2 regions of the Macrococcus bovicus genome follow, and region 1 is predicted to be linked to the other one. Evidence: riboswitches for the same ligand, from Rfam matches in the RefSeq annotation. Region 1 holds a riboswitch; the other holds the start of a gene.
What was found. A riboswitch is a leader RNA that binds a small molecule or an ion and turns the genes downstream of it on or off. The one in region 1 is predicted to bind S-adenosylmethionine.
Positions count from the first base shown of each region.

Region 2: it holds a riboswitch for S-adenosylmethionine, as region 1 does, so the genes downstream of both, metK (methionine adenosyltransferase) here and QSV55_RS01850 (O-acetylhomoserine aminocarboxypropyltransferase/cysteine synthase family protein) in region 1, are expected to answer to the same signal.

Region 1 covers NZ_CP128470.1:274,216-277,750, forward strand. The annotation lists gene QSV55_RS01845 (homoserine O-acetyltransferase/O-succinyltransferase family protein) at 1-315, opposite strand, end outside; gene QSV55_RS01850 (O-acetylhomoserine aminocarboxypropyltransferase/cysteine synthase family protein) at 316-1,590, opposite strand; SAM riboswitch class I at 1,658-1,753, opposite strand; gene QSV55_RS01855 (5-methyltetrahydropteroyltriglutamate--homocysteine S-methyltransferase) at 2,252-3,391, shown strand.
Region 2 covers NZ_CP128470.1:1,536,931-1,540,465, reverse strand. The annotation lists gene pckA (phosphoenolpyruvate carboxykinase (ATP)) at 1-1,479, opposite strand, end outside; SAM riboswitch class I at 1,669-1,768, shown strand; gene metK (methionine adenosyltransferase) at 1,869-3,062, shown strand; gene QSV55_RS08365 (nuclease-related domain-containing protein) at 3,263-3,535, shown strand, end outside.

The DNA.
Region 1 (3,535 bases):
CAGATGTTCAAGCGGTGCGCCTGTCACGATGAGGCCGTCAAACTCATGGGCGCTGCTGTCACTTGCCCGGTCGTAATAAGACTGACAGGTATAATAGGCCGGATTAGTGGACTCTGGTGCATTTATATAGGCGAATGTAAGGCTGACTGTATAAGGCACTTGATGCAGGATCGCCATCAGTTGATATTCAGCCGCTTTTTTATCCGGCATCAGATTGATGATCAGCAGCCGGATGGCAGCTGTGTCGGTTTTAGAACCGTCTATCTGCAGGCGACTCAAAGTCTCCGGGTGACCATTTGCCTGGATAACAGACATCTAGATCACACTGAACCCTTTTTCAAGGTCATGGATGATATCGTCAATATGCTCGGTGCCGATTGACAGACGGATGGTCTCAGGTCTGACGCCGCTGGCCAACTGTTCGTCAGGCGTCAGTTGAGCATGGGTAGTGGATGCCGGGTGAATGATCAGTGACTTGGCATCACCTACATTGGCGAGGAGAGAGAACAGGTCAAGGGCTTCAATGAATTGACGGCCGGCTTCGTAACCCCCTTTCAAGCCGAATGTGAAGATTGAACCAGCCCCTTTCGGCAGATATTTTTCTTTCAGCTGATGATAAGGGCTATCCGTAAGGCCCGCATAGTCCACCCAGTCCACCTGTGGATGGTCATGTAGAAACTGAGCGACTTTCTCCGCATTAGCCACATGGCGTTCGACGCGTAGGGACAGTGTTTCGAGGCCTTGAGCAAGTAAGAATGCATTGAAAGGTGAGAGCGCTGCACCTGTATCTCTGAGCAATGTCGTTCTGATTTTGGCAGTGAATGCCACGTCACCGAATGTTTCATAGAATTTCAGGCCATGGTATGAAGAATCCGGTTCAGTCAGGCCTCTGAATTTGCCGTTCGCCCAGTTGAATGTCCCGCCTTCTACAATGACACCACCGATGGACGTGCCATGGCCACCGATGAACTTGGTGGCTGAATGCACGACGATGTGGGCGCCGTGTCTGAGCGGCTGACATAGATAAGGCGAGGCGAAGGTATTATCGACGACAAGGGGGATCTCGTATTCATCTGCCAGGGAAGCGAGCACGCCGATATCTGCTATATTACCTTCAGGATTGCCGATGGTCTCGACGAAGAGTGCCTTCGTATTCGGCCGGATGGCCTCTCTGACAGCCGTGAGGTCCTCCGTGTCAACGAGAGTGACTGCAATCCCGTACTTACGGAATGTATGAGTCAGTAACGTGTGTGTCCCGCCGTACAGGCTCTTTGCTGCAACGATATGGTCTCCCTGTTCTGCCAGAGCCTGCAGGGCATAGCTGATGGCTGCCATGCCTGATGCGACGGCGAGGCCTGCTGTCCCCCCTTCAAGGGCTGCTACACGCGCTTCGAAGGCGGCAGTGGTCGGATTCGTCAGACGGCTGTAAATATTGCCGGCTTCTTTCAGGCCGAACAGATTGGCAGCATGCGTCGTATCATCAAACGTAAAGGAAGTGGTCTGATAGATCGGTAAAGCTCTGGCGTTGGCATCGTTCTTGTCAGGCAGTCCTGCATGAAGCTGAAGTGTCTCGAAGTGGTATTGAGTCATAGTGATGATCCTCCTTAAAGATAAAATAAAATACACTTATCCAGAGGGGGATAAGTGCACACGCACAGACTCATCTCTCAGGATATACCTGCTGGAATTAGCACCTTACTGAAAAGGTTGCCGGGTTTCATAGGGCCAGTCCCTCCACCACTCTGGATAAGTGATATTTAATTAATCCTAATCATAATCAGCTCGAACCCTCATGTCAAACTATTTTTTGACAATATTAAATTTTCTAAAAATATTGACAAATAAAAATCTGCTCTATATACTGACGATAATTTAATATTTTGAAAGCGAAAAAGAGAAAAAGTAATGACAGCATCTTTTTGACAGCGAGCTTCTGGTGGTGAAATGAAGCAAAAGAACTGTGATGAAAAATGGCCTCTTTGCTGCAAGCTGAAAATGTGAATGAGTAGGTGATGTCCGAGGGTTGGCGCTCGTTATCAACGTCAAAGTATACATCTGTGTACTTGCTGAGGTGCAGTCAGTGATGGCTGGACGAATAAAGGTGGTACCGTGGGCAGACCCCTCACCCTTTACTAACCAGTAAAGGAGTGTGGGGTTTTTTAATTTGCTATGGAATATGACATGTTGACCCTTTATGCGACAACTGAAGCCAAAAGAAGACAACTGACTCAAAACAGGGGAGGAATTATAGATGACAGTAAATAAAACAGTGACACAACCGAAATTTGATTATGTAGGCAGTTTTCTACGCCCGGAGATTCTGAAAGAAGCACGCGCTCAGTTCGAACGTGGAGAAATCTCTCAGGCGGAACTGACAGCAGTAGAGGACCAGGAGATCATCAAGCTGATTAATAAGATTGAAGCACTCGGCTATACGACTGTGACGGATGGTGAATTCAGAAGAAGCTACTGGCATCTTGATTTCTTCTTCGGCTTTAACGGAATTGAGCGCCAGTTACTGGACCAAGGTTATCAGTTCCGTCATGTTGAGACCAGAAAAGACAGTATTAAGTTTGTAGACAGAATCTCCGGTGATCATCACCCGTTTGTCGAACATTTCAAGTTTGTACGGGATCACGCGCCTGGTCATCTGACGGTCAGACAGACCATCCCTGCACCTGCTCAGCTGCTTGTTGAGCTGACACGTCCTGGCGTCAAGGAATCAGTGGAAGCGGTATATTCCTCCAGGGCAGCTGTGATAGATGATATTGTCAGCACGTATAAACAAGTCATTGATGACCTGTACAGTGAAGGGCTTAAGGTCCTGCAGCTGGATGACTGTTCTTGGGGTATCCATCTGTCAGAAGAGACGGCACGCAAGATTCACGGGGAAGGGAACGGTTCGACCATCCCACTGGATGAGCTGAAGGCAGAGCTGCTTGAGATTAATAACCGCGTCATCCATCAGGCACCTGATGACCTGATCATCAACACGCATGTCTGCCGTGGCAATTACCAGTCAGACTGGGCAAGTGAAGGGCCGTACACAAGAGTGGCAGATGAACTGTTCGGCCGGGAAGATGTCGATGCTTACTATCTGGAATATGATACGGAGCGCGCAGGGGGATTTGAGCCGCTGGAGAAAGTCAGCGGTGATAAGCATGTGGTGCTCGGTCTGATCACTTCGAAGTTCCCGGCTCTTGAAGAGAAGGAAGCAGTCAAAAAACGTATCGATGAAGCAGCGAAATACATCCCTGCTGAACGTCTGAGTATCAGCCCGCAGTGCGGCTTTGCTTCTACAGAGGAAGGCAATCTGCTTACTGAAGACGAACAGTGGGCGAAGCTCAAATGGGTGAAAGAGATTGCTGAAGAGTATTTTGCGGGCAGATAAGGACAGGCGTTTTCTCTGTCTTCCTGCTATTCAGACAAATGACACCTCGCAAGGTGTCATTTTTCATGTCTATTCGACTTTGTCCATCATTTGAGGAGACTGTCGCCGTGAAAAATATGTTACCCTTAAAGGAAATAAAGGAGG
Region 2 (3,535 bases), 820 kb from region 1:
GGCATCATCTGATACCCATGTGTTACGAGGCAGGAGCAGCTCAGAAGGAACACCAGGCACTGACTTCGGAATGTTTAAGCCGAAGATATCATCCTGGACATATTCAACATCTTCAAGGCCGCCGCTGATGGCACGACGGATCATGGAACGTGTATATTTCAGGTTCATCCGGCTGCCGACGCCGTATTCGCCGCCTGTCCAGCCTGTGTTGACCAAGTAGACTTTGACGCCGTGCTTGTCGATCAGGTCACCTAACATGTTCGCATATACAGTGGCATGCAGTGGCAAGAATGGTGAACCGAAACATGTTGAGAATACCGGCTGCGGGCTTGTGACGCCGCGTTCTGTTCCGGCAAGTTTAGATGTGAAGCCACTTAAGAAGTGATACATCGATTGTTCTTTGGTTAATTTAGAGATTGGAGGAAGTACACCGAATGCATCTGCTGTTAAGAAGATGATTGTTTTAGCATGTCCTGCATAAGACGGCAGGACGATATTGTCGATGTTATCAATTGGATAAGCGGCACGTGTGTTTTCTGTCAGAGATTTATCAGAATAGTCAGGTGTCCCGTCTTCTTCCACTTTGACGTTCTCAAGGATAGCGCCGTAACGGATGGCATCGTAGATCTGCGGTTCTTTCTCACGTGTCAGATCAATCGTTTTGGCATAGCAGCCACCTTCGATATTGAAGACCCCTTCATCGTTCCAGCCGTGCTCATCGTCACCGATCAGTTTACGCTGTGGGTCTGCTGATAATGTGGTTTTACCTGTACCTGATAAACCGAAGAAGAGGGCAACGTCCTTATTCTCACCGACGTTCGCTGAACAGTGCATACTCATGATGCCTTGCACCGGCAGGTAGTAGTTCATGACACCGAAGATCCCTTTTTTCATTTCGCCGGCATATTCAGTTCCGCCGATCAGGATGATCTTATGTTTGAAGCTTGTAATGATGAAGGTTTCTGATTTTGTGCCATCTACTGCCGGGTCTGCCTTGAAGTGAGGGGCAGAGATGATCGTGAATTCAGGATCAATAGCCAGGCCTTCCTCTTTTGTTTCAGGACGGATGAACATGGTACGGGCAAACATATTATGCCAAGCGAGTTCGTTGATAACCTGTAATTTTAACTGTGAGGCTTTACTTGCGCCGGCATAGCCGTTGAAGACATAGACTTTTTCCTTGTTATTTAAATAGTTCAGCACTTTATCGACTAACTTCAGGAAGACTTCCTCTTCAATCGGCTGGTTGACAGCACCCCAGTCGATCTTATCTTCCGTCTCTGCTTCACGCACGATGAAACGGTCTTTCGGTGAACGGCCTGTATATTTACCGGTTTCAGTGCGGATGGCGCCTGACTCAGTCAGTTCCCCTTCGTTATTCTGAATAATTTCGTTGATTAACTGTGTACGTGATAACTGTTTCAGTGTAGACGGTTTTTCCAGCAGCTGATTGATTTCTGCCACGTAATTTTCATTCATTTAATAATCCCCCATTAGATGATTGATATGCTGATGTAAGCATTTTCACTCATTAGTATAGCATAATGAAAATCATATGCCATCTCACATATTTAATGTTAGAAAATTCATAAAAATAGTACATTTTGAGTTTTTAGTTAAACATGTTGACGGTTTACACAAAGTTTAGTATTATCTTACTTGCGGATTCTCTTATCCAGAGTGGTGGAGGGACATGGACCCTTTGAAGCCCAGCAACCTTTTGAGTAAGGTGCCAAACCGTTTGCAGATCTCATCTGAACGATAAGAGTGAATGGACTTGTATTGTCGAGCCTTTCTCTCTTAACTGTAGGGAAAGGCTTTTTTCTATGGATTGAACCGTAATCATATATATAAAAGGAGAATTATCTATGGCAGATCGTAAATTATTTACTTCTGAATCAGTAACAGAAGGACACCCGGATAAAATTGCGGACCAGATTTCTGACGCAATTTTAGACGCTATTTTGACAGGAGACCCGAAAGCACGTGTGGCATGTGAGACATCAGTGACGACAGGTATGGCACTGATCGCCGGTGAGATCACGACTTCTACTTACGTTGATATCCCGAAAGTCGTGCGTGAAACAGTTAAAGAGATCGGTTATACCCGCGCAAAATTCGGTTATGACTATCAGACGATGGCTGTATTGACAGCGATTGACGAGCAGTCACCTGACATCGCACAAGGTGTAGACCGTGCGCTTGAAGACCGTGAAGACTTATCGGATTCAGACATCGAATCTATCGGTGCCGGCGACCAAGGCTTAATGTTTGGTTTTGCCTGCAACGAAACAGAGAGCTTGATGCCGCTGCCGATTTCACTTTCACACGAACTTGCACGCCGCTTAACAGAAGTACGTAAGAACGGTACGCTTGACTACTTACGTCCGGACGGTAAGACACAGGTAACGGTTGAGTATGATGAGAACAACAAGCCTAAACGTGTGGATACTATCGTCATCTCTTCTCAGCACCACGAGAAAATCGAGCTTGAGCAGATTCAGGCTGACATTAAAGAACATGTCATCAAACCAGTTGTGCCGGCTGAATTAATCGATGAGGAAACGAAGTACTTCATCAACCCGACTGGCCGTTTCGTTATCGGTGGACCGCAAGGGGATGCCGGTTTAACAGGCCGTAAGATCATTGTGGATACTTACGGTGGCTATGCGCGTCACGGTGGCGGTGCATTCTCTGGTAAGGATGCAACGAAAGTTGACCGTTCAGGCGCATACGCAGCACGTTACGTTGCGAAGAACATCGTAGCAGCCGGCCTTGCAGATAAAGCAGAAGTTCAGCTTGCCTATGCAATCGGGGTCGCACATCCGGTTTCAATCTCAGTGGATACGTTCGGTACAAGCGACTATTCTGAAGTAGAACTGGTGGAAGCAGTCCGCAGCACATTCGACTTACGCCCGGCAGGTATCATCAAGATGCTTGACCTGCGTCGTCCGATCTACAAGCAGACAGCAGCATACGGCCATTTCGGTCGTACAGACGTTGAACTGCCTTGGGAACAGACAGATAAAGCAGAGGCACTGAAAGCAGCTTTAGCGAAATAATAGACGATTATAAAGACAGGGAGCAGAGGCTTCCTGTCTATTTTTGTGAAATGAGTAGATCGGTCCAGTGTAAAAATAACTTTTTAATGATGAAAGCAGTTTTTATGTGCAAGTCTCTGCTCATTTATCTATGAAAATTACTGAACTTCCCGCTGAACTTCTTTATAATATGAATAAGACAATAAAGAAGGAGAAGATCTATGAACTTATCTGAATTAACCCCCCTGCATTATGGGCTGATTGCACTTGCTGTACTGGCACTTGTATTTCTTGTGCTCTGGCTGATGTCAAACGCAAAACGTAAACGTGAACAGGAAGAGCTGGCAGCACGTCATGAATCAGAGCGCCGGTCCTTAGCCGCGTCGCTTGAAGAACAGGCTGCTAAAGAACAGGCAGCGCAGGCGGAAGCCTTCGACGCTGAACGTCAAGACCTGAATCATCAGCTGTCGGAGAAGGCGACACAGATTGACAGT